DNA from 3 places in the Methylobacterium sp. GC_Met_2 genome. Region 3 is predicted to be linked to each of the others. Evidence: riboswitches for the same ligand, from Rfam matches in the RefSeq annotation. Region 3 holds a riboswitch; each other region holds the start of a gene.

Region 1 (10,166 bases), on a different contig from region 3:
CGGCTGTGCCAGAGGCCCCGGTCGCGGGCCTCGTCGAAACGCTCCAGGATCGCCCGGGTCGCCGCCGGGTTGGCGTCGCGCAGCTGCTCGAACACCTCCGCGTCGCCGATCCAGGCCGCGTACAACCGGTCGAAACCGGCATCGCTCACGGCGTCGCTCGAAGCGGCGAGCACGAACACCGCGTCGAGCCCTTGCGCCAGTTCCTGCGCCCCCCGGTAGCCGTGGCGCAGCTGCGCCGCGATCCAGCGGGGATCGGAGAGGCGACCGCCGATCAGGCGCGCGGCATCCTCCCGGGCGGTGCGGGCCTTCGGGCGCTCCGGCACCGAGACGTCGAGGCTGTAGAGCGCCGGGCGCGCATCCTGCAGCGCCGCCGCGGCCGCGAATCCGCCCATGGCGTCGACGGCGGCATCGCCATCGAACAGATCGCGTTCCGCCGCGTCGAAGGCGTGCAGGTAGGCGTCGGCCGCTGCGACCCGCGCGGTGAAATCCGCGTCCGGCCCCTCGCGGTCGCCGTAGGCATGGGAGCTGGCCGCCATGTAGGCGCGGCCGAGATCGTCCCGGGTGTCCCAGGAGCCGTCGAGGGCGGTGGCGGCCGTGCCGGCGCCGTAGCGGCCGGGCGCCGCACCGTAGACCCGGGCGGCCGTCTCGCCGCGCCTGCGGGCCGCCGCCAGGGGGTTCTCGTCGTCGGCCTCGTCCCGGTCGGCCACCGCCCGGGCGGCGCGGTCGATCAACGCCAGCGTGTCCGGGAACGTGTCGCGGAACGCCCCGGAGATCCGCACCGTCACGTCGATCCGTGGCCGGTCGAGCATGGCCAGCGGCAGCACCTCGAAGCCGGTGACGCGGGTGCTGGCATGGTCCCAGACGGGCCGGACGCCCATCAGGGCCAGGGCATGCGCCACGTCCTCGCCGCCGGTGCGCAGGGTCGGCGAGGCCCAGAGATCCATCACGATCCGGGCCGGATAGGCGCCTTCGTCCTGAAGGTAGCGCGTCACCACCGCCTCGGCGGCCTTCACCCCCAGGAGCGCGGCGGCGCGGCTCGGAATGGCGCGCGGATCGAGCGTGGCGAGGTTTCGCCCGGTGGGGAGCACGTCCGCGCGCCCGCGGGACGGGGACCCGGACGGGCCGGGTTGGACGAACCGGCCGTCCAGGGCGGCGAGTAGTCCCGCCCGTTCGGCGGCCGCGCTCGCCACGACCGGGCCGGGGGCGTCGTCTGCGGCGCGGCCGAAGACGTGGAGGCCATCGCGGAAACACGTCTCGCCGAGATCGCACAGATGGGCGTCGAGCCGCGTCAGCGCCTCGTCCATCGGCGTATCGGGGCCGATCCCGGCGCCGTCGAGCAGCCCGGCGGCCCCGGCCTCTTCCAGGATGGCGCTGGCGATCAGGGTCGCCCGGCGGGGATCGAGGACGCTGGCGGCGCTGTATTCTTCGACGAGCTCACGCAGCCGCGCGGCCTCGGGAGAAAGCTCATGGCCGGCGACCTCGGGTGTCAGATGACCGAGCGCGACCCCGCCGAGCCGGCGCTTCAACGGAGCGGCCTCACCGGGATCGTCCACGATGAACGGGTAGATCACCGGCAGGGCGCCGACACAGAGAGCCGGGAAGCAATCCGGCGACAGGGCCACGGCCTTGCCGGGCAGCCACTCGGTCGTGCCGTGGGTGCCGAGCTGGACCAGCACGTCGAAGCCCTGCCGCAGGCCGAGGTGGAAGGCGAGGTAGGCGTGGGTCGGGACGCGTTCGGCGTCGTGGTAGCCCGCCTTGCGATCGGGATCGCGCCCGCGATCCGGCTGCAGAAACACCGTGAGGCCGCCGCTCTGCGGATTCACGGTTCGGCGGGCCTCCGCCATCCGGAAACGGAACGCGCCCTCCGTGCAGGCGGCATCGGTTTCCGGCTCGCCCCAGGCCTGGGTGATCGTGACGCGGGTCGCCGCGGGCAGGCCGTCGAGCCACGCCAGATAGGCGATCAGCGGCACGCAGAAGTCCGCCGGCCCCTCGGTGAGCGTCGTCATCAGCGCGCCGGCTTCGGGCAGGGCACACCCGGCATAGCCGGAGGCGGCGAGGTCCGCGGCGATGGCCCGGGCGCTCTCCGGCGTATCGAGGCCGACCGCGAAGCCGGCTCGGCCGCCCCGCGCCGGATAATCGGACAGGACCATCGCGATGCGCCGCGCGTCCCGAGGCCGGGTGGCGAGCCGCAGCCAGCCGGCGGTCCGGTCGGCGAGCGCCGCGATTCCGGGTGCGTAGGACACGGCCCGGCGCTCGGCGAAGCCTTCGATCTCGGCCTCTTCTTCCTTGAACGAGATCGGGAAGCCCGAGAGCCGGCCGTCGAATTCCGGCAGCGCCACCTGCATGGCGAGGTCGGCCGCGCCGAGCCCCCGGGCCGAGGCCTCCCAGGCGGCCAGCGGCGACCCGACCGTGAAGGCCTGCAGCACCGGACAATCGGCGCCGTCGAGGACGAAGTCGATCCCGTCCTCGCGCGCCGAGAAGGCGGTCGCCGCGATGACGATGTCGGGCCGGCGCGCCCGCACGGCCGCCGCGACCGCAGTTGCGGCCACGGGTTCCTTCAGGCTCGACACGGCCATCGGCAGCACGCCGATCCCGCGGGCGCGCAGGGCCGCGATCAGGGCGACGAACGGAGCGGTATCACCGCCGAGTACGGCGGAGCGGTAGACGAGGAGTAGGGCAAGCGGTTCGGCCCGGGCGTCCGCGAGCGGGATCGCGGTTTCCGCCGCCGCGACGGCCTGATCCAGGGGCGGCGTCGTGCAGCCTGGGCACCACGCGAAGCCCCGGGGCAACGGGTTGGGTGGCTCGACCGGAAGGTCCGCGCCGATCCGGCTCGCGAGGAGCCGCAGCATCTGGCGCAGGTTCTCGGGGCCGCCGGCGCGGAAATAGGCGTCGAGCCGGTCCGCCAGCGCGGGATCGGTCGAGGAGGCGGCAAGCCGCGGGTCGGGCCGGTCGTCGCCCGGCAGCACCGCCAGCACCACCCCATGCGCCCGCGCTGCCTCGGCGCAGCGCTCGACCCCGTAGCGCCAATAATCGAGCCCCCCGAGGCAGCGGATCACCACGATCTTGGCGCGCGCCACGACGCGCTCCACGTAGAAATCGACCGAGAGCGGATGCCGCAGCTTGGCCATCTTGGCGAGGCGCAGGCTCGGGAGGCCCGGCTCACCGGCATACGCCCGCGCGATCCCGGCGAGGTCGCTGTCGGTGAAGGACAGCACGACGACGTCGCCGGGCTCCTGCCCGAGATCCACCGCCGCCTCGCCCTCGTCGAGGGAGACGGCATCGATGCGCACGAGATGCATCGCCCGCGTCCCTAGGTGCTGAGCGAACGGGCGCGCGCGACGGGTCTCATCCCGCGAGCGCCGTCGCGACGGCGTCCCGATCGAAGCCCTTCAGGCCGATCACCACGAGCGCCCCGTCGCGCGCCTCGCCCGCCCGCCAGGGCCGGTCGAAATGGTGAGCGACGCGCCGGCCGACACCCTGCACCACGAGGCGCATCGCCTTGCCCTCCACCTCGGCGAACCCCTTGATCCGCAGGACGCCTGCGGTCTCGGCCGCCTTCTCGACGCGGGCCGCGAGATCGGCCGCCGTCACCGCCGGGCGGATCGGCAGCGCTACCGTCTCGAAGTCGTCGTGATCGTGGTCCTCACCCGCGCCGTGGTGGGACGGGCGAGCATCCAGATCATCCTCGGCCGCCGCACCGAGGCCCAGAAGAATCCGCGGATCGATGATGCCCTTCTCGGTCTCCACCACCTTCACGGCGCGGGGCAGATGCCCCTCCACCTCGGCCCGGACCCGGGCGCGGGTGTCGGCGTCGATCAGGTCGGCCTTGTTGAGCACCACGAGGTCGGCGCAGAGGAGCTGGTCCTCGAACACCTCCTCCAGGGGATTGTCGTGATCGACCGATTGGTCGGCGGCCCGCTGGGCGGCCAGCGCCGCGGGATCCTCGGCGAACACACCCGCGGCGACCGCAGGTCCGTCCACCACCGCCACCACGCCGTCCACCGTGACCCGCGAGCGGATCGCCGGCCATTGGAAGGCCTGGACCAGGGGCTTCGGCAGGGCGAGGCCCGAGGTCTCGATCAGAATGTGCTCCGGCGGCTCGGCGCGGGCGAGCAGCGTCTCGAGGGCCGGCACGAAATCGTCCGCCACCGTGCAGCAGATGCAGCCGTTCGGCAGCTCGACGATGGAGTCCTCGGTGCAGCCCTCGACCCCGCAGGCGGCCAGGAACGACTTGTCGAAGCCGACATCACCGAACTCGTTGACCAGGATGGCAAGGCGCCGGCCCTTCGCGTTCTCGATCAGGTGACGGACCAGCGTCGTCTTGCCGGCGCCGAGGAAGCCCGTGACGATGGTGCAGGGGATCTTGGCGACAATCGTCATTCGGCGGCCTCCGGGGTGCCGGCCGGAAACAGGCGCGGTGCAGGGAAGGGGGGGATCCGGGCGATCACGCCCGTCTTGAATTCGGTCGGTCGCTCGCGCCACGGCACGATGCCGTCCGGCGTCGCGGCATAAGCAGCGAGCCCGGCGAGGATGATCTCGGCGGAGACTGCCGGATCCATGTCGCCGTACACGTAGGTCCAGCGGTCCGCGGCGGCGACCGCCACCGTGCAAGGGCGCTTGCAGACCGACAGGCACTCCACCGGCTCGACGCGCAGATCGACCGTACCCTCGGCCCGAACGCGCAGGGCGTCGAGGAGGCGGGCGCCGGCCCGGGGACCCTCGGGGTCGTCGCCGTCACGGCGGCAGGTGGTGCAGACGTAGAGGACGGTCTCACCCATGGGCCGTCCCCCGCGCGGTCCCGCGGCCGAACACCAGCCAGGCCCGACTGAACCCGAGGCCCAGCAGCATCCAGAACACGAAGCTGATCGCCAGCGAGCGAGCCGCGAACTGCGCGGCTAAGGCCGCCGGCAACGCCGACGCCCCCTCCGGCGCCTGGGGCGCGCCGACCACGTGCGGTGCGATGAGCAGGACGACCCCGCCCAGGATGGCGATCAGCGATCGGCGCACGGCGATCAGGTAGAGGCCCATGGCGGTGGACGCCGCGGTCATGACCCACCACGCCTGCCGGACGGCCAGCGGTGCCGCCTCGCTGCCCGGCAGCTCCGGTGGCAGGCCGAGGCCGGGCGCCAGGGCGACGCTGGCGAAACCCGCCACCGCGAAGGCCAGGGCGACCTGCGGCGTCGGCTCCCGTCCGCAGGCGAGCATCGCGGCACCGAGCAGGAGCGCGTAGCCGACGGCACCCACCAGGGTCGCGAGTCCGGTGAAGGCCATGCGCGGCAGGCCCGCCCCCGGTTGCCATTCCGGCGCCGTGTCCGGCGCGGCGTGATCGTGGCCGGCATGAGCGAGAACGATCGGCAGTGTGCGGGCGGCCTGATGGCTGGGCTCGGCCTGCTCGAAGCGCTCGGCCGCTACGATCAGCGGCGAGGTCAGCGTGAGTTCGAGGCCCGTCACGACGACGGCCGCGAAGAAGCCGGCGGCCAGTGCCGCCGACAGAAGCCGGATGATCATCCCTGCGACGATGGCGTCAGTGACAGGGAAAGTTCTGGGTATGCCGGAAGTCGTGAGCCGCGTTGTGGAACGCGATCGCCGGCGAGAAGCCGACCATGAACAGCAGGCCGAGGCCGAGGAAAGCCGCGAGCGCGACCGCCACGGGGCGCTCGGACGCGCGGGCACCGACGGCGATAGGAGCGAGGGTCGAGGTCGTCATGGGTCTGTCTCCAGCCGCCCCACCGGCGGCAACGCGGGATCCTGTCGTGACGGCAGGTCTCCTGGCTCGCGGCTCGACGCCCCTGCCGCCTTCCCGGATCGTTCCGGTGGCCCTCGGCAGGCGCTCGCCGCTCACAGTTGCGGGGGCAGCCGCGGAATCGGGGGTCGCACCCCTCACCGCATTCCCTTTTCACCCCGTCACCGGGGCACCGTCACGCAGTCGTTGTAGACGCATGACAGCTCTCACACAACGGAGGCGCGGCGGAATCATTTCCGCCGCTTTGCGAACGGTGGGGATCGGTGAGCAGGCCGGGGATCCACACGGTCGCGATGGCCGCGCCGGCGGTCCATAGCCTCAATCGAGATGCGTGATCGTGATGAGAATCCTGTCGCTGGTCCTTGCCCTCCTCGCGGCGTCATCCCTGCTGGCTCGGGCCGAAGAGACGGATGTTGCGCTCAGGGCGGGAAACCTCGTCCTCGAACAGGGCGGCGCGCTCACGCTTGCGGCGGAAGATCTTTATCTCTCGGAGCAGGAGGTCGGGGCCGATTACCGGTTCCGCAACCCGACCGGAGCCGACATCGAGGCCATTGTCGCGTTCCCGCTGCCCGCCATCGTCGGCGCGCCCGCGACGGCGGTTTCCATTCCCGATCCGACCCAGGCCAATTTCCTCGCCTTCAACGCCACGATCGATGGCCAAGCCGTCCCATGGCAGCTCGATCAGCACGCCTTCCTGGTGCGCAACGGCCAGCCGGTCGAGATCACCGACGAACTCGGCACCCTCGGCATCCCGCTTGTACCGACCGTTGCGGCGACGGAAGTCCCGCTGCGCCGGCTCTCGGAGCCGCGGCGACACGCCCTGATCGAGGCCGGCTTTCTCGATCGGCAGGTCCACAAGGACGGGACGATCTCGGACGTCCCGTTCTGGACGCTGAAATCACGGTCCTGGCGCCGGCAGATCTTTCCGGCGGGGCACGAGGTCGCCATTCGGCAGAGCTTCACGCCGAGCCTCGGCGGCCAGTCCAGCCTTTCGTTCGGCTCGCCGGATCTGGGTCCGTCCCAGATGGCGCGTTACGCGGACCGGTTCTGCACGGATCCCGCCTTCGCGCGCGCGGCCCAAGCCCTGTATCGGCGAGCGAGCGCCGACGGCAGCCGGTCCTTCCAGGCCTACGAACGCTATTTGACGTATCTGTTGCCCGCCGGGACCGGGCCGATCGGCACGTTCAAGCTGATCGTTGACAAAGGTGATCCGTCCACGATGGTCGCGTTCTGTGGCCGCGATCTCAAGAAGACCGGTCCGACCACCGTCGAGTCGGTCGTGAAGGACTATGTGCCAAGCCGCGATATCGATGTGCTCTTCCTGAAGTGTGCCTCGCGCGTATCGGCGTTGCCTCCCCTGTGAGGGGCGTCTCGATGCCGCCTGCGGTGCGGATCGCCATCGGCCAGTCGCTAGGTGGCCCCTTACGCGTCGCGAGGCCGCGAACCGTCACGGTGCGTCTTTCGCCTTCCCGGGCGTCGTATCCCCGTCGCGCGCCTTGAGGGCATCCGCGTAGAGCCGCGCCACATCCCTGTGGAACGAAGCCCGTGAATCCGCACGCGTGTAGAACATGTGCCCCCCGGGATAGACCGCGAGATCCAAGCGCCCGGCCGCGTAGGCGGGAGCCTGGGCGAGCAGGAGCTTCGAGGCGAAATAGGGAGTCACGAGGTCCGTGAAGCCGTGCGCCACCAAGACCCGGAGGTGCCCGTCGAGCGCCAGGGCGCCCTTGAGATTCGAGAACACCTCCGGCGCCTGCCGGCCCGAGCCCCAACTCCAGCCGTGGTTCACGGCGTTGTTCAGGAGTTCGTAGCGCATGTTCGGCACGGGCCACTTGAGCGTGCGGGCGTAGAGGTCGAGCATGGCGCTGGTCAGCGGCGCCTGAATCGCAGTGAGCTGTGGATCGTCGAAGTTCGACTGCGTTGCGTCCGGGTTCGGATCCCATCCGGTGATCCCGGTGTCGTAGGCGCTGGCGACGCGGCCCCCGGCCCGGTCGATCTCGCGCTGGACGCTCCGGGTGGATAGCCGCGCGCCTTGTGAGCGCACGAGCGCGGCGTCGAGCCCGACCAGAGGCGCGACCGTCTCGGTCATGCGGGCGACTGCGCCGGCATCGGACGGTCCTTTGAGCAGATCCGACAGATACGGGCCGGAGGCGTAGGCCTCGGCCTCCCCGAGCAGGGCCGGCGTCGGCACGGTGCCCTTCCGCTCCAGCGCACCGGCCGCAAGGGACGGCAGCTTCAGCACGTAGCCCCATGGATTGGCCCGGGGCGCCTCCAGCCATGCGAAATCGAGCACCGGCGAGAGCAGCACCATCCCGGATAGGCCGACGCCGATATCCTCCTGAAGCTTTTCGGCGATCAGCGGACCCCGGAAGCCGCCGTAGCTCTCACCCACGTAGAATTTCGGGCTCGCCATGCGGTCGTTGACGCGCAGATAGCGGGCGATCACGGCCGACAGGGTCGCGGCGTCCGAATCGATCGACCAATAGGCCTTGCCGTTGCCGTCCGCCGCGCGGCTGTAGCCGGTCCCGACCGGATCGATGAAGACGAGGTCGGTGAAGTCGAGCCACGTGCCGTCATTCGGAGTGAGCGCCACCGGTTGCGAGGGGCTGATGCGATCGCCGCCGGTTGGCAGCCGCCAGGGGCCGATCGCCCCGATGTTCAGATAGGCCGAGGCCGCGCCGGGGCCGCCGTTCACCGCGAAGGTAACAGGGCGCGGACGTCCGGCTTCAGGCGCCATCGTGTAGGCCACGTAGGCGATCTCAGCCTGAAGCTTGCCCGATTCGTCGACCAGCGGCAGGCTTCCGGCGGTGGCGGTGAAGGCGAGCGTCCGGCCATCGGGCAGCGTCAGGCTGTGCTGCGTCGTCGAGTCGGGCGGCAGGCGGCGTCCCTCGGGACCGCGGGGCGCCTGCCGGGCCTCCGGCTGGGGATGGCCGTGCGGCGCCTCCTGGGCGCCGAGAGGCAGGGGCGCGCTGAACGCCAAAGCGAGGCCGAGCGTGGCGCGGGCGAAACCTGGGTTGCGGATCACGGTCAGGCCTTCTTGTTCCAGCGACCCGAATCGTCCTGCTGCCAATAGGCCACCGTATGGCCGGCCTCCTTGGCCTGCTTCCATTGCTCGCGGGCACGCAACAGGGCGTCCTGATCTGTCCCGTCGAACAGGATGCAGATCCGCTCGTAGGCGTTCGCATCCGGCGGCAGGTCGGCGCCTTCCACGAGGAAGCGGATCGAGGCCGTGTTGGGATTCACGTCCCGCAGGGTCAGGACCACCGGCTGGCTCCCCGCGTCGGGCTCGCGGTCGGTGCCGTGCGGCAGGAAGCTTTCGTCCGAATAGGTCCAGAGATGGTCGTCGAGCGCCTGAAGGCGCTCCTCGGTGGCCGCCTGGATCGCGGCCTGCCAGCCCCGGTCGAGGGAACGCTCGACCAGGTTCGGCAGCACATTCTCCAGCGGCTGGCGCTGCATGTGGTAGAACAGGATCTCGGTCACGGCTGCTGAGATATAGGGTCCCACGCTCCGATGCGAGCAGCGGCGCGCCGCCGCGCCTTCAGACCAGGCGGCTTTGCTCGATCGCCGCGCCGACGAAGCCCTTGAACAGGGGGTGCGGCTCGAAGGGCCGCGACTTCAGCTCCGGGTGGAACTGCACGCCGATGAAGAACGGGTGCCCGACATGCTCCACGGTCTCGGGCAGGAGCCCATCCGGCGAGACGCCCGAGAAGCGCAGGCCCTGGGCCTCCAGCCGATCGCGATAGGCCATGTTGACCTCGTAGCGGTGGCGGTGGCGCTCGGAGATCTCCGTGGTGCCGTAGATCTGGGCGATCTTCGATTCGGGATCGAGCTTCGCGTCGTAGGCGCCGAGCCGCATCGTGCCGCCGAGATCGCCGGCGGCCGCGCGTCGCTCCAGCTCGTTGCCGCGCAGCCATTCGGTCAACAGGCCGACCACCGGCTCGGCGGTCTCGCCGAACTCGGTCGAGTTGGCCTCCGGCAAGCCGGCGAGTGCGCGCGCCGCCTCGATCACCGCCATCTGCATGCCGAAGCAGATGCCGAGATAGGGGATGCGCTTCTCCCGGGCGAAGCGCGCCGCGCGGATCTTGCCCTCGGCGCCGCGCTGACCGAACCCGCCTGGGACCAGGATGCCGTTGAGCCCTTCGAGGAACGGCGCGGGATCCTCGCGCTCGAACACCTCGGCCTCGATCCATTCGAGGTTGACCTTCACCCGGTGGCTGATGCCGCCATGGGTCAGCGCCTCGGTCAGCGACTTGTAGGCGTCCTTGAGCCCCGTGTACTTGCCCACGATGGCGATGGAGACCTCGCCCTCCGGGTTGCGCACCCGCTCGGCGATGGTCTTCCAGCGGGCCAGATCCGGCTCCTCGCCGTGCTCCAGGCCGAAATGGCCGAGCACCTCCCGGTCGAGCCCGGCCTGCCGGTAGGAAAG
Region 2 (10,166 bases), on a different contig from region 3:
CGTTCGTCTCCACCCGACCGTCCTGCACCGCCGGGGCCGCGGTTCAGAACCGCCCGGCGATGGTGAGCCGCACCGCCGTGGGCTCGACAGGATGGAACACGCGGTCGATCAGCCCCTCGGCCGGCTCGCCGGGCAGGCGCGAGACGTACGCGTAGGTGATCTGGTCGGACTTGCTGTTCGTCAGGTTGAGCACATCCAGGGACACGCTGACGCCGTTCTCGAAGGCGTAGCCGATTCGGCCGTTGAAGAGCGCGGTCTGACGCGAGCGGATCGAATTGTCTTCGATCAGCGGGCGCGGTCCGAAGTAGCGGAAGCGGAGCGACCCGAACCAACCCAGCGGCTCGCCGAACGTGACGCCCGCCGACGCGATGGTGGTGGGGGCCTCCGGGACCCGGTTGCCCACGGGATCGTCGTCCGAGAAGCGGGCATTGGTGATCGTCAGATCACCTTCGAGCGACAGCCAGGGCGTCACCGCGTAACGGTTGGTCCATTCCACACCGAAGCGCCGGGTCGGGCGGCTCGGCTCCGTGGTGCCGGTGTCGCCCTGGAACAGGTTCTCGGAGGCGAAATCGAGCCGGAACAGGGCGAGGCTCGTCGTGAGCCCGGCGATCGAGCGGTTGCGCAGGCCGATCTCGTAGCCGGTCGAGGGCACCAGGAACGGCGAGCGGGTGGTGTTGAACAGCGACGATGTCGGATCGATCGTGGCGGTCACGCCGCGCACGTCGTTCGAGTGGAAGCCGCCGCCGTAATTCGCGTAGAGCTCGGTGTCGAACCACGGCCCCAGCGTCAGGCCGAGCTTCGGGTTGACGATCCCGTCGCGGGCGCGGCCGGAATTGGCCGGCGTGTCGGAGACGACTCGGGCAGAGTACCCATCGGCCCGGAAGCCGAGGCTGGTGCGCAGCCAGTCGGTCCAGCGCACGCGGTTGTCGGCGTAGAAGGCCCCGCTGGTCTCCAGCACCCGGTCGTCGAGCACGCCGGAGCGGTACTGCCGGTTCATCGTGTTGAACAGGCCGACCCGGATCGAATCCGTGCGGGTCTGGACGCCGATCTCGTTCTCCATCGGCATCCCGAACAGGTCGCCCTGGAAGATGTGCAGCGCCTCGCCGCCGCCGATGATCCGCTTATCGAGTTGGTGAAACTGATCGCCGTTGACCGGGTCGTTGAGGAAGTCGGTGAAGTCGTTGAACAGGTTGAGCTGCGAGCGGATCACGTAGGCGGAGACCCGGGTGATGCCGGTATCGTCCGTCGCGCTGAACCGGCCCGACAGGGAGAACCGTGAGGTGTCGCCGCCATCGGTCGGGTTGAGCGTGCCGTAGCGGCCGATCAGCCCCGATACGACGGCGCGTTCGGGGATCTGGTTGGTGGCGGTCCACCGCGCCGCGTAGGCCATGCCGGTGACCGAGAACCCGTCCAGCGCCGTTCCCTGGCTGTAACGGGCGACCGTGCTGATCTTGCGCAACGCATCCGGCACGGTCCAGGGCCCGTCATAGACCTGCGCATCGGCGGCGACGAGGAGATTGCCCTCCCCGAGCGGGGCCGAGGCGATACTCAGCGCGCGCTTGTAGCCGAACGCGCCGATCGAGGTGAGCGCGAGGTTCTTCTGCACGCTGTCGAGATAGTCGATCCGCACCGAGCCCGCGGAAGCGAAGTCGCCGTCGCGCACGAAGTACGGTCCCTTGTGGAATTCCACCGCGCCGACGAGCTCGGGGATCAGGAAGTTGATGTCGGCGTAGCCCTGGCCGTGGGCGTGAGTGCGCATGTTGAGCGGCATGCCGTCGAGGAACAGGGCGATGTCGGTGCCATGATCGAGGTTGAAGCCGCGCAGGAAGAACTGGTTGGCCTTCCCCTCCCCGCTATGCTGGGTGACGATCAGGCCGGGGACCTCCTCCAGCACCTCGCCGGGACGGGTCACCGGTCGGCTGTTGAGCTGCGCCCCGGTGATGAGGCCGGCGCTGGCCGAATCCACCGTGAGCAGCGGCCCGCCGATGCCGGTCACGCCACCGAGGGTGCCGGCATTCGCGGCCGGACCGCCGGTCGGAATAGGCGCGGCACCTTCGGCCGTGACCGAGATTTCGTCGAGCCGCGCCTCGGCGGCGGCCTGCGGACGTGCCGGTTCTTGGGCCGCGGCCGTTGCGATCAGGGCCGCCGACGCGGCGAGGACGAGGAGGGGCGGCGCAGAGCGCACGGATGGACGGGGCACGGGACCTCGGGTGGCGGCAGTGGCACGTCACCGCGAACGAGGCCGCGCCGGCTGCAACGGCAGCCGTCTTGGCATCCCCCGGAACACCCCGTCCGATGGACCTCGCGTGTGACCACGGCTGACGGCAGGTCTCCTGGCTCGCGGGTCGTCGCCCTCCCGTCGTCTTCCCGGGCGAGGCTGCCCAGTGACGTGGTGACGAGAGGACTCACCGCTTACAGTTGCGGGGGCAGCCGCGGTTTAGGGCAAGCCCGCACCGCGTTCCCTTTTGATCCCCGAGGGGAACCGTCGCGGCGAGCATCCGCCGGATACGGAGCCGACGTCAACACGACCGGGCCGGTTGTCCGCCCCTGTGGTCTTCCGGCGACGGTCCCACCGGACGCGTCGCGCCGGGCTCGCCTGCCACATCCTCGCCGCGAAGGTACGGTCACGCTTGCGGGACGCCCTGTCGCGGCGGGGCGCCGGCAATCGCCGGACGGCATGACGCGGCTGAAACAGCACGGAGCACACCTGCATGCAGGGTAGCGAGCGGACGAGAATCGGTCCTGTCCTGATGGTGGCGGCCGCAGCCTGCGGCCTCGGTGCGTGCAACACGTCCGCCCCGGTGCTCACGACGGGCTCGATTTCCGGCCACGCAGCGCCGCTGGCGGTCAGCGATGCCGAACGGGATTGCCTGGGCCGCGCCATGTACTTCGAATCGAACCGGAGCGACGCGGGCGGGCTGATCGCGGTCGGCACCGTCGTGATGAACCGGCTGGAGAACGCGATCTTCCCCGGCGGCATCTGCGCGGTGGTCGGCCAGCCCGGACAGTTCGCCGCGGGGGTCCTGACCAAGCCGATGCAGGAGAAAGACCTGCAGAAGGTCGCCGACGCCACCGACGCCGTCCTGGCGGGCGAGCGCCACCCGCAGGTCGGCAAGGCGATGTATTTCCACACCGCCGGGCGGCACTACCCCTACGGCAACATGCATTACGTGGCCGTCGCCGGCGGCAACGCCTTTTACGAGAAGCGCAACACGCGCACGGCCAAGCCTGACATCAAGCCTGACACGGTGGCGTCCGTCTCCATCCCGACCTTCGCAGCCGCCCCGATACCGGCCGCGCCGTAGCGCTCCGTGGCGGATCCTGGTGCGCGGCTCGCGCCACGCGGTTTCGCGTCCGTGGATACCGCTCCGCCCCTCTGTTTCTGCGGGAATTATTGAAGCGGCGCGTAAAGCTGAGGTTGTGGTTTGGCGATCGATCGGGGTATGGCATCGCAATGCCAGACGATGCCGGTTTTGACCGCATGGTGAGAGCCGCCATCCGCACCCACCAGCTGATGTGCTCTCATGGCACGCCTGCGATGCAGCTCCTGTCCCGCCTGCTTCTGATGGAAATCGGCTTCGCGATCGCGGCGCGGCCCGATGACGATCGTGCGGCCAACGACAATCCGGACGAGGCCGACGATTAGGGTGCTCTGAGCCGAACCGGACCCGGCGCTGCGTCGGAAAGCGATTTTTTACAAGATTTGAGAGCCGCGCTCTGTTGGCGACGAGGTGCTGACCCGTAACAGGCCCCGCCGTAAATTGGTCACCCGCACGGACGATCCGATCGGATGGGCGCAGACGGCACGGTTGGCTTCTGCCAGCCTGCTTCAACCGACGAATGCCGCCCGGAAACCCGGATCCACTGCCCGGTGCGGGGTCGATGACCGCGAATGGGGCGGTGAAACTGTTGATTGCACCGGTCGGCCGAACGTGCGGCATTTACACCGGAGGACAACGGTCTAGCGTGTCGGTCGGAACGACCCACGCGTGACGAATGGTGGACCGATGATCGCCGACCGGGTCGCGCTCGCCGGTGCGCTGCTCCTGCTGACCATCGCACCATCGGCGGCCCAGCTGCGTCGCCCCCTGACGTGCACCGAAGACGCGGCGATCGATTTCGCAACCCCCAGCCTACCGGAGGGCGCGAAGCCGCGACCGCGCAAGGCCCGCACCTTCTCGCTGGTCTCCAGCGGCGGCCTGCTCACCGTGATCTCGGCCGGGCGCTCGGATTATTACGAGTGCCAGCCCGCATCACCGCGGCTGAACGAGCGCGTGCCGCGCAACACGATCAAGTGCCAGAACGGCGTCTACTTCTTCCTGATCGATCTCAACACTCTGAACTTCGTTGAGGCGCAGCTGAACCCCGAGGATCGCACGGAGGTCAAGGTCACTGCCGGACGCTGTCGGGGTCTGTGAGCCCGGCCGGGCTCATCGGCAGAACCGAGCCGCGGCCGGGGTCCATTGCCCGAAGCCCGTCGCGACCATGTTGGTCATCACCCGGCAGATATAGACCTTCTGGGCCGCGTTGTTGTTCGGCCCGGCGTGGTAGCGCGCCACCGCCAGGGTCCAGCTGCCCTCCCGCTGCTTCAGTTCTTTGAGGAACTGGGTCGCGTATTCGACATTCGCATGCGGGTCGATCATGGCCTCGACCGAGCTGAACTTCCTGCCATGGAAATGGTGGTTGATCTGCATGCAGCCGAGATCGATCAGGCGCACGCCCTTGCTGCGCGCCTCCCTGAAGTGGGCGATCACGTCCCCCGGCCCGGTCCCGAAATAGGCCTTGCCCTGGATGTTCATGGCGTAGGGCTGCAGCGAGCCGCGCTTGCCCGTCTCCGTCAGGCCGACCGCGTAGAGCACCCCGAGTGGGACGCCGTAACGCGCGGAGGCGCGGCCCATCTCGGCTTCGCAGACATTCGCCGCGGCCGGAACCGCGCTACAGATAAACGCCGCCGTCGCGAGGACGTGTCGTTTCATCCCTCCGGTCTCCCTCCCGTCTGCCGGCGGCCGGGCCCGGATCCGCCTGTCGCTGCCTGTCTCCACCCTGGCCCTGGCGGGCGCCCCCATCGGAGAAACTGCCGGGCTGCCCCTGCGATGGTGCGTTGCCGGAGAAGCCCCCCGAATCGGACGGGCGGGCCTGGGTGACGGTGACCTGTGCCTGGTAGTTGGCCTGCTTCAGCAGATCGCCGAGGATCGCCGCATCCCTGTGCAGGAGGGCTGCCGTCTCGGGTTGCGAGGCGCGCAGGTGCGTTTCGAGTTGGCCGTTCGCGAGCCGCAACTCGACCGTGACGGTCCCGAGATCGTCCGGCCTCAGCTGGATCCTGAGGACGCGCAACGGCCCATCCGGTGCTGTCGGGAGCGCCGGATCGGCCTGAGAAGCCCGGGCGGCCGCTTCGGGGCCGCCCGCCCGGTCGAGCTCGGTCCTGATGGTTTCCGCGATCGTCGGCAGGGTGCCGGCGGGTAAGCCCGGCAACGCACCGACCAGCCCTTCCGGGTCGACGGAGGGCGCGTCCTCGGCGCGCCCAACGTCGCCAAGGGCTGCCCGGGCGATCCCCGTGACCGCACGGGTATCGGCGAGGGCGGTGACGTCCGCCTTCTCCAGCCCGGCGCCGGCCGCGCGGGCCGCCGCATCGGCGACCGCGGACGTCGGCTGGGGCTGATTCTGGGGCAGGTTCGGGACAGGCACGCCCGGTGCCGCGCCGGCCGCCGGCTTCGGCAAGCCCGCCAGGCCCGGACGCGGCGCGGCGCCGATCAGACCCGGCAGACCCGCCGGGACGGGCGGAGTTTCGGCCGGGCTGGCGCCCCCCGGCGCCGATGCCGATGCCGGAAGGGCGGACACCGCGGGTTCGCGTGCCGCCTTCGGAACGACAGGCTTGAAGTGTACCGCACTGTCGAGCACCGCGACCTTGGGCAAGCTGACCGTGGGCGTGCTGCTCGTAGATGTGCTGACCGTGGGCGTGCTGTCCGTGAATGTGCTGACCAGATCGCTCCCGTCAGTCTGTGGCGCGGTTGGGGGGGGCACGTTCGTCAACCCGAGGTCGTCGGTTCCGCCCTGCGCGAGCGTTCCGGCTGCAGCGGTCGAGGCCGGCGCGGAAGCATCGGAATGAAGCGCGGGAGTCCCGCCGTCGGCGACGCCGCCCGTAGACGATCCCGCGGTCGCCGGCGAGGCGACCGCCGCGGGGACCTGCGACGCGACCGCATTCAGGATGGTGGCCAGGATCGCCGCCGCGTTGGTCGGATCGACGGTGGAAGGCGGGGCCGCTAGGATATCCTGGCCCGCCTGCGCGGTCCCCCCCTTGCCGGCGGCCTCATCATCCCGCTCGTCCCCCGCGTCACCTTTATCGGCCCGGGAGCCGGCAGGCCGACCCACGGCGGCGCGTAGGGCATCCGCGAAGCCGCCCCTTGCGGCCACGGCCGGCGGATTCGCTCCGTCGGCCTCCGACTGGGACGATCCCACCTCCCGGTCGGGCTGCGGGGCCGGCTTCTGGAGCGTGGCGGAGATCGCGGTCACGGGTTCGCCTTCTTGAGGAGCAGATCGATCCGATCGATCGTGGCCTGGGCCCGGGGAATCAGCCTGGCGGGTTCGTCGGCGGCATCCGCCGCAGTCTGCGCCGGCTTCGGCGCGGCGGTATCGCCCTCCGGCAGGCCGGGCTTTCCGGTGAGGCCCCGCTGGATCTCCTCGGCGGTCGCCAATGCCGTATCGAGGAGACGGCTGTCGCCCCGCGGCAGCCGGGTGCGATCGACGGCCCTGAGCGTCCGCAACCCCGACTGGAACGTCGCCAGACTCACAATCTCGGCTGCGGCCTGGTAAAGCCGCGCCTGACTCGCCTCCAGGCTCTCGGGGGCACAGAGGGCGAGCGCCCGGTCGGCGGCCAGGAAGGCCGCGCCCGTCTTGCCCTCTTCGATCGCGGTTCGGGCGATCAGCAGGTACAGGGACTTCCGGCTGTCGGGATCGAGCTCGTCCAGGATTCCGGTGATCACCGAGAAACGTCCGCTATCCTGGCCGACATCCAACTTCGTCACCTGATAAGCGAGGCGCTGACGAAAATTGCCGGCGTAGATCGAGTGCGGGAAACGGCGGAGATACTGGACCGCCAGGGCCTCGAACCTCTTCAGGTCGCCGGTCTGCCCGAGGGTGAAGATCTCACGGCGCAAGGCGCCCTCCTCCGCCAGCGTCCCTGGCAGGAGCAGGCGGACCTGATCGAGCAGGCCGATCGCCCGGGTCGGACTCTCGGTCACGGCGAGCGAGGCCTGCGTCAGGCCGATCGCGCCGGCCAGCGTCGGCGGCAGCGTGGCGATGTCGACCTCCTTGAGCAGGCGGCTCGCCTCGGCCTCCCGTCCCTCGACATAGGCGAGGGCCCCGCGCGCGAGCGTCATCTCCGGTTCGCCGAGGCCGTCCTGCTTGACCAGGCGTCGCAGGATGGCCGGGCCGCCGCCGCTCAGAGCGAACACGATGGCGGCCCGCAGGTTATGCGGGTCGGTCCAGACCTCCGGCGCCGCGTTCAGGAGATCCCCGTTGATCCGGGCGATCAGCACGAGCTGGCTCTCGTGGGCGGCGAGGGAGCCGGCGGCGATCCGATCCTGGAGCAGCTGCAGGGTGCGCACCCACGCGACCGGTCCATCCGGGCGAGGCTGAAACTCCGGGATCGGCGCGGCGTCGGCCGGCGCAGAATCCGGCTGCGCGGTATGCTCCGCCTTCGGGGCCGGAACAGCGCCCGGTTCCGCGGCGGCCGGCCCCGGGACCCCGACGGCGAGCAGACCGAAGAGAAAGCCGAACTGGGTGGCGCGGAGGCCCTGCAGGAAAAGACTCATCCCGGAGCCCCCTGGAGGAGGATCTCGATCCGCCGGTTCTCGGGCGCTTTAGGATCCGCCGCGTTGCGCGGCATCCGATCGGAGGCCCCCTCGACGCGCCAGATCCGGCCCTCGCCGATCCCGGCGCGGGTCAGCATGTAGGAAGCCATGTGGGCGCGTGCGGTCGAGAGCCGCCAATTGTCGTAGACATCCGAGCGGAACGGGCGGCTGTCGGTGTGGCCGCGGACGATGATCCGACCCGGGCGCGCGGCGAGCGCCTTGGCGAGGCGTTCCATGGCCCGCACCATCTCGGGGCGGGGCTCGGCCGATCCAACCGCGAACATGCTGAAGTTCAGGTCGTCCGTCACGTTGATCAGGAGCCCGTCCGGGGTCCCCTGGACGTCGACATGCGGGCCGGCTGCGTTGGGCGGAAAGATCTTGGCGATCTCGGCCTTCAGAGCGGCTTGAGCCGCCGCAGAATCCGGACCCGGGCCGGTCCCGCTGGCGGATGCAGCCGCGGCCTTGGCCTCCGCCTTGCCCTCTCCCGCTTTGCCCTCTCCGGCTTTGGCATCACCTCCCCGGGTCCCCGCCGCCTTGGCGTCGGTGTCCTGGGCTCCGGTGACACCGGCGGCGCGGGCATCGGGCTGGGTCTGATCCGGCGGCGGGGTGATTCCGGTGGCCGCGGGCCGGTCGGCCTTCGCGGGCGACAGGGTGGTCACCTGCCAGTAGAGCGGATCGAACGGATCGCGCGGCGCGTCGCCCCCGCGCCGGCCGGGTTGGCCGAGTTCGCCGATCGTGGCGCTCTGCGGCCGCTCCGGATCGGTCTCGGCGGCGAGCGTCGCCAGGACGGAATAGGGATCCTGGAACAGCTCCCGTTCCCGGGCCACCGAGCCCGGCGGCAGGCTCCCGCTCTTGCCCTGCGCCTCGGCCTCGGACGTGCTCGGCGCCTGCCCACCCCGGACCGGATCCGCGGCGGGATTGCCCGAACTCGGATCCACCGAGGCGGCCTTCGGATCGGTCACGCCCTTCCGGGACGGCAGGGCCTCGGACAAGCTGATCGGATTGAAGTAGTTGGCGATGCTGGTCTTCGTCTCCTCGTTCGAGGCCTTGATCAGCCACAGGACGAGGAAGAGAGCCATCAGGGTCGTCATGAAGTCGGCGAGCGCGATCTTCCACACCCCACCGTGGTGTTCATGATCGTCGTTGGCCACCCGGCGGACGATGATGATCTCGGAATGTCCATCGGGCACGCTCAGCCCTCCGTAATCAGGGCTGCGAGGCGCTCACCCCAGGCTCCGAGCCGCGTCTCGACCAGGGTTCCGTTCGACCGGATCCGCAGGTCGGGACCACCCCCGGCGGTGATGGCGACGCGCTCCGGCGGCAGGTCGAGGCGGCGCACGAGCGCCGCGACGAGATCCGCCGGCCCGGTCACTGCGAGCGTCCCGGCCTGATCGTCCGCCACGAGGGACGCGAGCGTCGCGTGCAGGTCGGCAATCGCCTCCTGCCTCAGGGCCTCCGCGAGGAACGGGCGAAGGACGCGCGCCAGGCTCTGTGCCAAGCGCTCCTCCACCATCCGGGCCTGCCCGGTGATGGCGCCCGCCAGGAGTGTCGATTCGGTCTCGACCCAGTGCTGCCGGGCCTCCGCGAGCGTGGCCGCTGCGGCTTCCCGCTCGGCCTTGACGGCGGCCTCCACGGCCGCGCGGACCGCCGCCTCACCCTCCCGGCGGCCCTCCAGCCGGGCCGCCGCCGCGATGGCGTCGAGATCCGGCGGCGGGGGCGACGACGGCGACGGTTCCGCGTCGACGCGCTTGGGCGTCAGCGCCGCGAAGCTTGAGGAGGTGCGTTGGCCGGTCCCCGAGAAGACCGTCCAGACCGGGGGCGATACCGCCATCACGCCGCCTCTTCGCGGGTGAGCCACTGCTTCAGGATGTTGGCGACCTGCTCCTCATCGAGCTCGACCAGCTGTTCCAGCCGGCGGATCGGCGAGCGGGCCATCTGATCCGTCAGATCCTCGATGAGGTTGGGCGGCTCTGCCGACGCCATGGCGACCTGCTCGGCCTGCAGGGCCGCCTCCTCGTCCGGGCTCGCCAGCGCCAGCTCGGTTCCCATCTCGGGCGAGCGCGCGAGGATCGCGTTCACGGCCGGGCGCAGGCCGAACCAGATGAGCAGGCACCCGACGATCAGGATCGTCGCCGCGTTGATCAGGGTCCCGGACTGCCGCATCAGCACCTCGCTGAAGCTCAGGGCCGGGACGGGCGTCAGCGTCTGGCCGTCGTTCACGAAGCTGACCGCCGCCACCTTGATCTGGTCGCCCCGCGTCTTGTTGAAGCCGGAGGCCGAGGCCACGAGCTGCTCGATTTCGGCGATCTGCGGCTC
Region 3 (10,166 bases):
CCCCGCAATACGAGGGCCTGGAAGCGCTGTGGCGCCGACATCGCGACGCCGGCCTGACGGTCCTGGGCTTCCCCTGCAATCAGTTCGGCGCCCAGGAACCCGGCGACGCTGCCGAAATTGCGAGCTTCTGCAGCCTGCGCTACGACGTGAGCTTCCCCGTGCTCGCGAAGGTTGCGGTAAACGGATCGGAGGCCGACCCGCTCTTCGCGTATCTCACCCGCGCCAAACCCGGGCTGCTCGGTACGAGGGCGGTGAAGTGGAACTTCACGAAGTTCCTCGTGGGGCGCGACGGCCGCGTCGTCGCTCGCTACGCCCCCGGTACGAAGCCGGCCGCCCTGGAGGCGGAACTTCAGGCGGCGCTCTCCGCGGCGGCGTGAGGCTGGTCCGGCGCCACTCCGCTGCGTCTCAGGCAGTTTCCGAGCCCGCGGATCCACAGCATTGTCCGCAGGGACGCGACGGGAACGGGACGCACCGCCTCGCGCAGGATCCCGACGAGGAAGCGGACTTCCGCAATCTTCCGCAAGGTCAGGGGCGAAGCCCCTCCGCCGCGCGCGCGATCTTCCAAGTCCACCAGGGCATCGAAGACGGCATAGCGGTCGCGGCGCGTATCGCACGACTGCATGCGCGCCATGAGCGCAGCGATATCGCGCTCAAAAACACAGTGCAGGGGTCCGGCGATGAACATGGTCGATCCGAATTCGACGAGCCCGGACCTTAAATCAGTCTCCGCGCGGTGTCAGCCGACAGAACGGCGGTCGCCCCGCAAGTTTTCGGTTGTTGCGCGTTTGCATCTGCGCGATCGAACCGGCCCGTTCAGCGCTGCAGCGCCACCAGTTCGGCGGCGGCCTCGAATTCGGCACGGCGCGCTTCAAGACGCGCCTCCGCCTCGGTATCGCGGCCCCAGACCGCCGCCTGATAGGTCTCGTCGACATGGGCGGCCGCCCAGGCCTCGGCCGGCGTCAGGCGGCCCCTGAGCACCGCCAGCGCGATCAGCAGGGAGCCGGTCAGCGTCGTCAGCGTGTGCAGGCCCGCGAGGCAGAACGGGTCTGTCACCGCCTGCACCGCGGCGGAGAGTGCGCGCACGGTGTCGTCCGGCTGGGTGACGTGCATCACGCCCTCGCTCAGGATCACCCGGGCGCCGAACGTATCCCGCGCCCAGGCGAGGATCGGGTCCCAGGCCGCGGCCTGCGCCGTCACCAGCCGCTCCGGGTCCCCGGCCCGATAGGCGACGAGATCGGTGCCGGCATAGGCGGACAGGTCGGCTGCAACCGCGTCCAGCCGGGGGGCGACGCCATCGATGGCCGTGTTGGCGAGCCGCGTCAGGGGCATCCGGGCCGGATCGATCTGCGTCTCCTGCGCCGCCCACTCGGCCGCGACCCGCTCGGCCAACGCCCGGGTGGGCAGGCGCAGCGGGTTGCGGGCCGGCGTGTTGGCCGGTCGCCCGTCCAGGGTCAGCCGGAACCCGTCCGGGCTCTCCGAGAAGCCGGCTTCCGTGTAGAACCGGCGGGGCAGGGCGGGCTTGGCGTGGCCGCGGGCGGCCCGCACCGGATCGGGTGTCCCGTCGTCTTGCGGCTGGCCGAGCCAGTCTGTCGTCTCGTCGCTCATGGGGGCGAGATAGGCCCTCCCAGGCCGGCGCGCGAGCCTCCCGGGGTCAGGGACGCGTCGCCGCAGCGTCGAACAGCCGGGCTTCAAGCGCGCCGGCGCTCGGCACCACGATGGCGGCGCCCGCTCCGTAGAGCGCCTCGGGCGGGTGGTAGCCCCAGGCCACGCCCACGGATTCGGCCCCGGCGGCGACGCCCATGGCGATGTCGAAGGTGGTGTCGCCGACCATCACGGTGGTCTCAGGCCCGCAGCCGGCCTGGTCCATGGCCTGCTGGAGCATGGTCGGATCCGGCTTCGACGGTGCGTCGTCCGCGCTCTGCGTGGTGACGAACCAGTCGCCCCAGCCGTGATGCGCGACCAGCCGGTCGACGCCGCGCCGGGACTTGCCGGTGGCCAGGCCGATCAGGACGTCGTCGCGGGTACGAAGCCGGGCCAGGAGGTCGGCCATGCCGGGGAACAACGGCTCCTCGTAGGCGGGATCGAGCCGGAGCCGGTTGTAGGCCAGCTTGTAGCTCTCCGAGAGTTCGGCGATCGGTCCATCGTCGCCGACGAGGCGGCGGAACGCCTGCGGCAACGAGAGGCCCACCACCGACAGGGCCTCCCGTCGTCCGGGGGCGGGCAAGCCGATCTCCGCGAAAGCGAGCCCCTGCGCCGCGACGATGAGGTGCTGACTGTCGACGAGCGTTCCATCGACATCGAAGACCACGAGCCTCATCGTGGGCATCGGGCCTGTGGCAGGCCGGCCGATCGGCCGGGGCGGGCGCCAAGCCGAGTCATGGCTTCCGGCCCGGCTGCACCGGCTGCCCGGCGGGCTGGCCCGGCTGCCCGCCAGCTTGCCCTGCAGGTTGACCGGCTTGACCGCGGGTGCGCTCGTAGCCGAGCCGGCAGCGGATCAGGAAGCGGCGGCGCTTGCCCCCGCGCAGCCCGCGCTGATGCGAGGCGCGGTTGCAAGCCGCGTAGGAGCGGCGGCGGCGCTCGACCCGGGCACTCGTGCCCGGCCGCGCCTGCGCGGGCACCGCCTCGGCCGGCGCCGTGGCCGGATGCGGCATCGTGGCCGAATGCGGCGTCGGCGTCTCGACCGACTTCGCGCCGGCGGCCGGCTTGGACGCCTCGCCCGGGGCGGCATGCGCGATCGGCCCGACAAGGCACAGGGCGGCGAGGCAGGCCAGCATCGCGAGCTTCATGCGTCAGGGTCTCAAGCCGGGGAACGGAGCCGCGATGGAACGGCGGCGCGGGGCAGCATATGAGGCGGCGCCTCCGCTTGCCAAGACCTCGCCAAGACCTGACTCCGATACGGTACCCTGGAAGGCCCCCGGATCGTGATGCGAAATCCACCGGAGATGGGATCGGGCGCGAGCCCAGCCGGCGACGGGATGACGATCTTGCGATGAATCTTCTGCTGCTTCCGGGCTTCATGACCGATCACGACCTGTGGTCCGATCTGGCCGACGACCTCGCGCGGGTCGGTCCGATCACGTACGGCGATCCGAGCCGGGACGCCACGATTCGCGACCTCGCCGACCGGGCCATCGCCGCGGCGCCGGACCGATTCGCGCTGATAGGCTTCTCCATGGGCGGCTACGTGGCCCGCGCGATCGCCCGCAGCGTGCCGGACCGGGTGCGCGCCCTCGTGCTGATCGCCACCTCGGCCCGGGCCGACACGCCGGCCCAGGCGCAGCGGAAGGCCGCCGCCGTCGCCCATGTCCGCCGGCAGGGCTTCGCCGGCCTCAGTCGAAGCGCCATCCTGCAAGCGGTGCATCCGGCACGCGCGGGCGATGCGGCCCTGATCGCGCGCATCCGGGCGATGGGCGACCGGCTCGGCGGCGCGGTCTTCCTGCGTCAGGCCGGGCAGATCCGAGAGTCCGACCTTGCGCAGCTCGGGCATATCACCTGCCCGACCCTGGTGGTCGCGGCCGCGCAGGACGCCCTGCGCAGCGGCAACGAGGCGCGGGAGCTGCGAGACGGCATCCCCGGCGCGACCCTGACGGTGATCGACGGATCGGGGCACATGCTGCCCCTCGAAGCCCCCGACGCCCTGGCGGCGGCAATCGTGCCCTGGCTGCGGTCTCAGGCCTCCGGCGCCTCGACGATCGGATCGTAGCGAGCGGCGTCGAAGCCGAGCAGGTTCCAGCTCTGGGCCATGTGGGGCGGCAGCGGAGCGCTGACGTCGATGGGCTTGCCGGTGCGCGGGTGCGGGATCACGATCCGGCGAGCGAGCAGGTGCAGGCGGTTCTGGATCCCGCCCGGCAGCTCCCAGTTCTCGATCGAGAAGTACTTCGGGTCGCCGACGATCGGATGACCGATATGGGCCGCGTGGGCGCGCAACTGGTGGGTGCGGCCTGTCACCGGCTTGAACGACAGCCAGGACAGCTTCTGAGCCGCCTGATCGACCATCGCGTAGTAGGTCAGCGCGTGGCTCGCGCCCTCGTCGCCGTGCTTGGCGACGCGCATCCGCGCGTCGGCGTCGGTCGGCTCGTCCTTGGCGAGGTAGGTCGAGACCCGCCCTTGGCGGACCCGCGGCACGCCGGCGGAGAGCGCCCAGTAGATCTTGCGCGCAGCCCGCGAGCGAAAGCTCTTGGCGAGCGTCGCGGCGGCGAGCCGGGTCTTGGCGATGATCAGGCAGCCGGCCGTGTCCTTGTCGAGCCGGTGGACGAGACGGGGCTTCTGGCCGTCCGAGCCCGTCAACGCGGCGAGCAGGCCGTCGACGTGCCGGACCGTCCCGGATCCGCCCTGGACCGCGAGGCCGAACGGCTTGTTGAGAATCATCATGTCGGCATCCTCGTAGAGGATCAGCGACCGGATGAACTCGGCGTCGTCCTGCTCGCGCGCGGGGTTGCGCGGCCGTTCGGAGGGCTGGTCGAGGCGCAGCGGCGGCACGCGCACGTTCATGCCCTGCTCCAGCCGGTCGTTGGGCTTCGCGCGCTTGCCGTCGACCCGCAATTCACCCTTGCGGACGATGCTCTGTACCCGAGTGAACGGCAAAAGCGGGAAGCGGGCGGTGAGGAACCGGTCGATGCGCATGCCGGACTCGTCCGCCTCGACCGTCAGGGTCTGCACCCCGGAGGCGAGGGTCGCGGATGCGGCGGCGCGCTGCTCGCGGCGGGTCGGGCCGACCTGCGGGGCAGGGGCCCGCTCGGTCGGGCTCGGCCGTGCGGCGGGCTTCATTGCGGACCGCGGCGGGCTTTTCCGTGGCGCGGCCTGAGCTTTTGCCTCGACCTTTGCTTCGCCGTCCGCGGCGCGGGGTGCCGGCTTCTTCGCCGCGGGGGTCACGCGGTCGGCGGCCCCGGCGGTCCAGGGGTCGCGGGCACCGGCATCGTCGCCCCGGTTCCGGGCCGCGCGTTCGGCGGCGTCGCGGGCGCTGGTGCGAGGGCCCGTGCGGGCGCGCCCGTCGGCCCAAGGCGCACCGGGCGGGGATCTGCGCCCCTTCGGGCCGCCGCGTGAGGGGGATCGTGTCGTCATGAATCTGCCAGAACCCGCCCCGCTGCGGACGGACCAACCGGGCGCAGCGACCTCCGCTTCGCGGGATTGTGCGCACCGAGGAAGGGGACGGTCTAGCATCGCGGGCATGCCGCGGCAAAGGCGGGCGGCCGAGTTCCGAGACGACCCAGCCGACCCGAGGCCAGCCGGGATTACGCCCGGGCGAAGCCCCGCCGGATGATCGTCTGCTGCGGGGGCTCAGGCGCCGGATGCACCGATCCGGCCATCGGGTCTCTCGCCTTGACGGCGAGCTCGGTCCGGAGCGGTTGGAATTGCCTGCGCGCTTCAGCGATATCGAATTGGCTTTGCATCTCCATCAGCGTCTCCATCTCGATGCCGAACACCGTCTCGATACGGAACGCCAGCTCCGCGGTCAGGGGCGCCTTCTCGTTGATGAAGTCGAACACGTCGTGACGCGGCACGTCGAGCAGGCTTGCGGCGTCCATGACGGTGAGGTCGCGCGGCTCGATCACGTTTCGGAGAACGTAGCCGCCAGGATGACCGGGATTTTGCAGTCGATAGCCCATAATCGGCATGCCTTTCGCGAGATATATTTTCGGTCGACTCATCCTTTGAGCCAAAATCCGAAATCAAAACTCAGAAAGCTTCGACATTTCTCGATTTCCGAAGCAGACCGGATGATTACGCAGAACCCTGCGCAAGGTTCCACGATCAGGCCCGTTCGATGACCGCCCGTCGATCTGTGCTTGCCTCGAATTGTCTTTCTACCTTGTAGATTTTCCGATCTCGTCTTACAAAAAATTGCCTTTCGACAAAACGTGCGTGTTTCTCGTGTCACGATACAGGCGCCGTGATCTTGATATCGAAGGCTTCGTCGCAGATATGCGCCCGGCCCGCGCGGTGTTGCAGTCCGTTTGCCCGCAGGACCGATTCCGTTCCAGTTCCTTCCCGCGCAGGCTCGACGGGATCTGCCGTCACACACCCCTGAAATGTACGCGCGCCCTGGCGTGACGCGGAAGCGGTTCCTGTTCGATGCTGCTCAGGAACGACTCCGCGTCATCCGCGACGTGGCTGCCAGCGGGAAGGGTCTCATCCGCGGCCGTCAGGCGGCCGATCGACGGCCCGACCTGCTCGGCTGCGAGGCCTGCTTGGCGACGATCTGCATCTGGGCGGCGCGGTAGCGCTGGCGCAACAGGGTGAGGTCGAAGCGCGTCTGCATCTCCATGAGTTCTTCTGCGTTGAAACCGAAGGCCTTCTCGATCTCGAAGGCGATCTCGACCGTCAGACTGGCCCGCTCGGCGAGAAAATCGGACAATCCCTGGCGCGTCACCCCCAATGTGGCTGCGGCCCCCATGATCGTCAGGTTGCGTGGCTCGAAGATCGTGCGGCGGACGAAGCCGCCGGGGTGAAATGGCTTTGCCAATGTGTAACCCGTATTCATCGTTCAATCCCCCAGGTTATGTCGAGCGATGCCCAAGTCTTACCAACGTGCTTGCCATTTCGAGGTGCGAGCCAGCACTTCCAGATTGCCGAACGTGACTTGCGCGTGAAGGATAAAAATTCTAGCGGCTCGCGTGCTCGCGTTGAAGATCGTGCGTTTTGATTAACAGCAAACTCATTATGGACATGAGTCTGAGCAGATCGATTGCAGTTAAGCGCCTGATGATCTGCCCCTTTATAACTGATTACATCTTACAGATCATCAAGATGCGCCTCAGTTACCAAGCGCTCCACTGGCAGTCAAGCAATCAGCGGCTGAAATAGCTTAGAGAGTTAGGACGATTCCTCGAATTTATCTATTTTTTGTAGAGGCGGCAAATGAAAGATCTTGGACATATCAAAGGCCGCCAGAAGAAATTCTTTGTCAGAAGAACATGATTCCGGCTCACCGTCATCACACAGCGGGCGGTGAATTCGATCGCCGGCTCAGCAAATGTTGTCTGCGTTATCCACAAGCTTGACGTTGAGGGTCGAAACGACCAAGCTCGGCCGTGACGGTTCCCTTCGGGGATCAAAAGGGAACGTGGTGTGGGGCTCGCCCCGAGGCCGCGGCTGCCCCCGCAACTGTAAGCGGCGAGCCCTTCACCACCATGTCACTGGGTCGCGAGGCCCGGGAAGACGGTGTCAGGGCGGCGACCCGTGAGCCAGGAGACCTGCCGTCAGCCGTGGTCACACGCGAAACGCGTCGGGCGGGGTGTCCTGACGGGTGTCGAGCCGCCTGTGCCCAAGCACGGTCGACACGGCCTCGTTCGCGGTGACGTGCCACAGCAAGCGCGACCGCGACACCTGTTCGATGTCCGTCCACGCCATCACCACCTTGCTTTTGCCCGTCCGGGACGCCTGCGCGCACCGATGGCGGCCAGGGCTGGGGAATGGCGGCGCATTTGTAATGTTATTACATTATGCGTACAGGATGTGGGCAGCGCGGGCCGCGCCAGGATCCCGTTCTCCATGTCTGCATCGACGCTTCGCACCCGTTCCGGACGGCCCGCACCGCTGTATGGCGGCCTCCTCCTCGCTCTCTTCGCGAGCCCAGCCGCCGCGCAGGAGATCGTCACGCTCGACCAGCTCTCCGTGGAGGGTGAGGGCGGAGACCCGAACCGTGCCAGCCCGACCGGACTCAACCTGCGCACCCGCGACCGGACCGCGAGCCGCCTCGGGTTGACGCCGCTGGAAACGCCCGCCAGCCTCGACATCGTGTCGGGCGAGACGGCGCGGCTGCGCGGCCAGGACACGATCGCCGAGGCCGTGACCCAGGACGCCACCGGCATCACCACGATCGCCGCGCCCGGCAACGGCAACGGCGCGTTCACGTCCCGCGGGTTCGCCGGCCCGAATTCGATCCAGCAGCTCTACGACGGCACGCGCTTCTATGTCGGCGCCAACACCGTGACCTTCCCGTTCGACACGTGGAATGTCGAGCGGATCGAGGTGCTGCGCGGGCCGTCCTCGGTGCTCTACGGCGACGGCGCGATCGGCGGCGTCATCAACGTGGTGCCGAAGAAGCCGGTCTTCGTGCCGATCAACGCCGCCCGCGCCGTGGTGGGCACGGACGGCGTGGCGCGGCTCGCCTTCGATTCCGGCGGTGGGATCGGGCAGGCGGAGTTCGGCGATACCTTCGCGTATCGCCTCAATGTCAGCGGCAACCGCGCCGACGGCTGGATCCGGCCCGAGGGCGATTTCCGCAACCTCGCGGTCTCGGCTGCTCTGCTGTTCCGGCCGAGCACCGACCTCGCCTTCACGCTGAGCCACGATCTCGGCTACCAGGAACCCGCCCGCTACTGGGGCACACCACTGGTCGAAGGCCGGATCCCGGACCTGATCCGATTCAACAACTACAACGTCCGCGACGCGAAGATCACCTGGGCCGACAACTGGACCCAGTTCAAGACCGAGTGGTCGCCCTCAGCCGACATCACGATCCGCAACACCGCCTACCGGCTCACCAGCCGGCGCCACTGGCTCGATGTCGAGCAGTATTCCTACAGCCGCGGGACCGGGCTGGTGGACCGGGGCGACTACCTCGAGATCTACCACAGTCAGGAGCAGGTCGGGGACCGGCTCGACGCGACGTTCCGGGGCAGCCTGTTCGGCTTGCCGAACCAGTTCGTGGCCGGTTTCGATGTGAACCACATCGATTTCCGCCACACCAACAACTTCTATTTCGACCAGAGTACCAGCGTGCCGCTCACCGGCTACGATCCGGGTTTCTTCCCGCAGAACGGTCGGGCCCGTCCGGCCTATGCCACGCAGACGAACCAAGCCTCGGTCTTCGCCGAGGACCGCGTGATCCTGTCGGAAAAACTCTCGTTCCTCACGGGCGTGCGCCTCGACGTGCCGACGCTGAACCGGGAGGATCTGCAGACCGGCTCGCGTTTCGAGAAGACCTACCGGGCCCTCGGCTACCGGTTCGGCCTCGTCTACAACCCGACGCCGGACAGCGCGCTCTACGCCCAGTACAGCGTCGCGACCGATCCGGTGAACAGCCTCATCACGCTGAACCAGTCGCTGGCCGGCTTCCAGCTCGCCACCGGCGATCAGGTCGAGATCGGCGCCAAGGGGCTGGCCTTCGGCGGCGCCCTGGAATGGACGATCGCCGGCTACCGGATCGTCAAGGATAACCTGATCTCGGCGATTCCGGGGCAACCGACGCTGTCCACGCAGGTCGGAAGCCAGTCCTCGCAAGGGTTCGAGCTAGCGCTCGGCTGGCTCTTCGCCCCGGGCTGGCGGCTCGACGGCAACCTCGCGCTCCTGCACGCGCAATACGACCGGTTCGACCAGAGCGTGAACGGCGCCACCGTCTCGTATGCCGGAAACCAGCCGATCGACGTGCCCGAGCGCGTCGCCAATCTCTGGCTGACCTGGGATATCGCACGCGATTGGACCGCACGCGTCGGGCTCCAGAACGTCGGCCAGGTCTACAGCGATTTCGGCAACACGGCGCGGCGGCCGGCCTACAATCTCGTCAACGTGGTGCTCGACCGTCAGGTCACGGCGGATTCGCGCCTGTCCCTGCGGGTCTACAACCTGTTCGACAAGGTCTACGCGATCTCGGGCAACGCCGTGAACGGGGTCGGGACCAATTGGCTGCTCGGGCGCCCGCGCTCGGTCGAGGTCGCCTATACGGTGACGTGGTGAGCCTGTCGCGGCCGCTCGGCAAGGCGGGCCGCCGCTGGCTGCTGCTGTTCCACCGCTGGGCCGGGATCGCCGCCGGACTGTTCTTCGCCCTGTGGATCGGCTCCGGGCTGGTGATGCTCTACGTGCCGTTCCCGACGCTCACCGAGGCCGAGCGTCTGGGGCGGCTCGTGCCGATCGCCTGGGATCGAGTCACGGTCTCACCGGACGACGCGCTCGGCGCCGGTGGCCTCGGCGGCGTACCCGTCGCCTTCGCCCTGGAGATGCAGGGCGCCGAGCCGGTCTACCGGATCGCCGGTCAGGATGGCGCCCGCGCAACGGTCTCGGCGCGGACCGGCGTGCGGCTCGGCCCGCTGACGCCCGCAGACGCGCGGCATCTCGCGGCCGACGGGGCTCCGGATGCGCGGGTCGAGCCGATCGATCGCGACCAATGGACGGTCACGACGCGGTACGATCCGCTCCGCCCCTTCCTGAAAGTCGCCCTCGGCGAC

What was found. Region 3 has a riboswitch for cobalamin ahead of OXS49_RS15170 (TonB-dependent siderophore receptor). Riboswitches for the same ligand answer to the same signal wherever they lie in the genome.
Region 1: it holds a riboswitch for cobalamin, as region 3 does, so the genes downstream of both, OXS49_RS18470 (CbtB domain-containing protein) here and OXS49_RS15170 (TonB-dependent siderophore receptor) in region 3, are expected to answer to the same signal.
Region 2: it holds a riboswitch for cobalamin, as region 3 does, so the genes downstream of both, OXS49_RS29970 (TonB-dependent receptor) here and OXS49_RS15170 (TonB-dependent siderophore receptor) in region 3, are expected to answer to the same signal.

Annotation. Positions count from the first base shown of each region.
Region 1 is NZ_JALNUM010000054.1:29,077-39,242, forward strand. It holds gene cobN (cobaltochelatase subunit CobN) at 1-3,299, opposite strand, end outside; gene cobW (cobalamin biosynthesis protein CobW) at 3,346-4,380, opposite strand; gene OXS49_RS18460 (DUF1636 domain-containing protein) at 4,377-4,778, opposite strand; gene OXS49_RS18465 (CbtA family protein) at 4,771-5,508, opposite strand; gene OXS49_RS18470 (CbtB domain-containing protein) at 5,525-5,707, opposite strand; cobalamin riboswitch at 5,741-5,935, opposite strand; gene OXS49_RS18475 (DUF4424 family protein) at 6,084-7,106, shown strand; gene OXS49_RS18480 (peptidase S10) at 7,191-8,771, opposite strand; gene OXS49_RS18485 (DNA polymerase III subunit chi) at 8,768-9,220, opposite strand; gene OXS49_RS18490 (CTP synthase) at 9,279-10,166, opposite strand, start outside.
Region 2 is NZ_JALNUM010000149.1:1,420-11,585, reverse strand. It holds gene OXS49_RS29970 (TonB-dependent receptor) at 44-2,071, opposite strand; cobalamin riboswitch at 2,306-2,502, opposite strand; gene OXS49_RS29965 (cell wall hydrolase) at 2,712-3,305, shown strand; gene OXS49_RS29960 (hypothetical protein) at 3,455-3,646, shown strand; gene OXS49_RS29955 (hypothetical protein) at 3,990-4,418, shown strand; gene OXS49_RS29950 (transglycosylase SLT domain-containing protein) at 4,431-4,976, opposite strand; gene OXS49_RS33730 (flagellar hook-length control protein FliK) at 4,936-6,510, opposite strand; gene OXS49_RS29940 (chemotaxis protein) at 6,507-7,811, opposite strand; gene OXS49_RS29935 (MotB family protein) at 7,808-9,040, opposite strand; gene OXS49_RS29930 (hypothetical protein) at 9,043-9,681, opposite strand; gene fliF (flagellar basal-body MS-ring/collar protein FliF) at 9,681-10,166, opposite strand, start outside.
Region 3 is NZ_JALNUM010000039.1:31,300-41,465, forward strand. It holds gene OXS49_RS15120 (glutathione peroxidase) at 1-377, shown strand, start outside; gene OXS49_RS15125 (hypothetical protein) at 350-685, opposite strand; gene OXS49_RS15130 (ATP12 family protein) at 814-1,605, opposite strand; gene OXS49_RS15135 (HAD-IA family hydrolase) at 1,652-2,317, opposite strand; gene OXS49_RS15140 (hypothetical protein) at 2,376-2,786, opposite strand; gene OXS49_RS15145 (alpha/beta fold hydrolase) at 2,990-3,703, shown strand; gene OXS49_RS15150 (RluA family pseudouridine synthase) at 3,670-5,061, opposite strand; gene OXS49_RS15155 (HigA family addiction module antitoxin) at 5,232-5,648, opposite strand; gene OXS49_RS15160 (HigA family addiction module antitoxin) at 6,143-6,481, opposite strand; cobalamin riboswitch at 7,019-7,216, shown strand; gene OXS49_RS15165 (hypothetical protein) at 7,210-7,350, opposite strand; gene OXS49_RS15170 (TonB-dependent siderophore receptor) at 7,492-9,678, shown strand; gene OXS49_RS15175 (PepSY domain-containing protein) at 9,672-10,166, shown strand, end outside.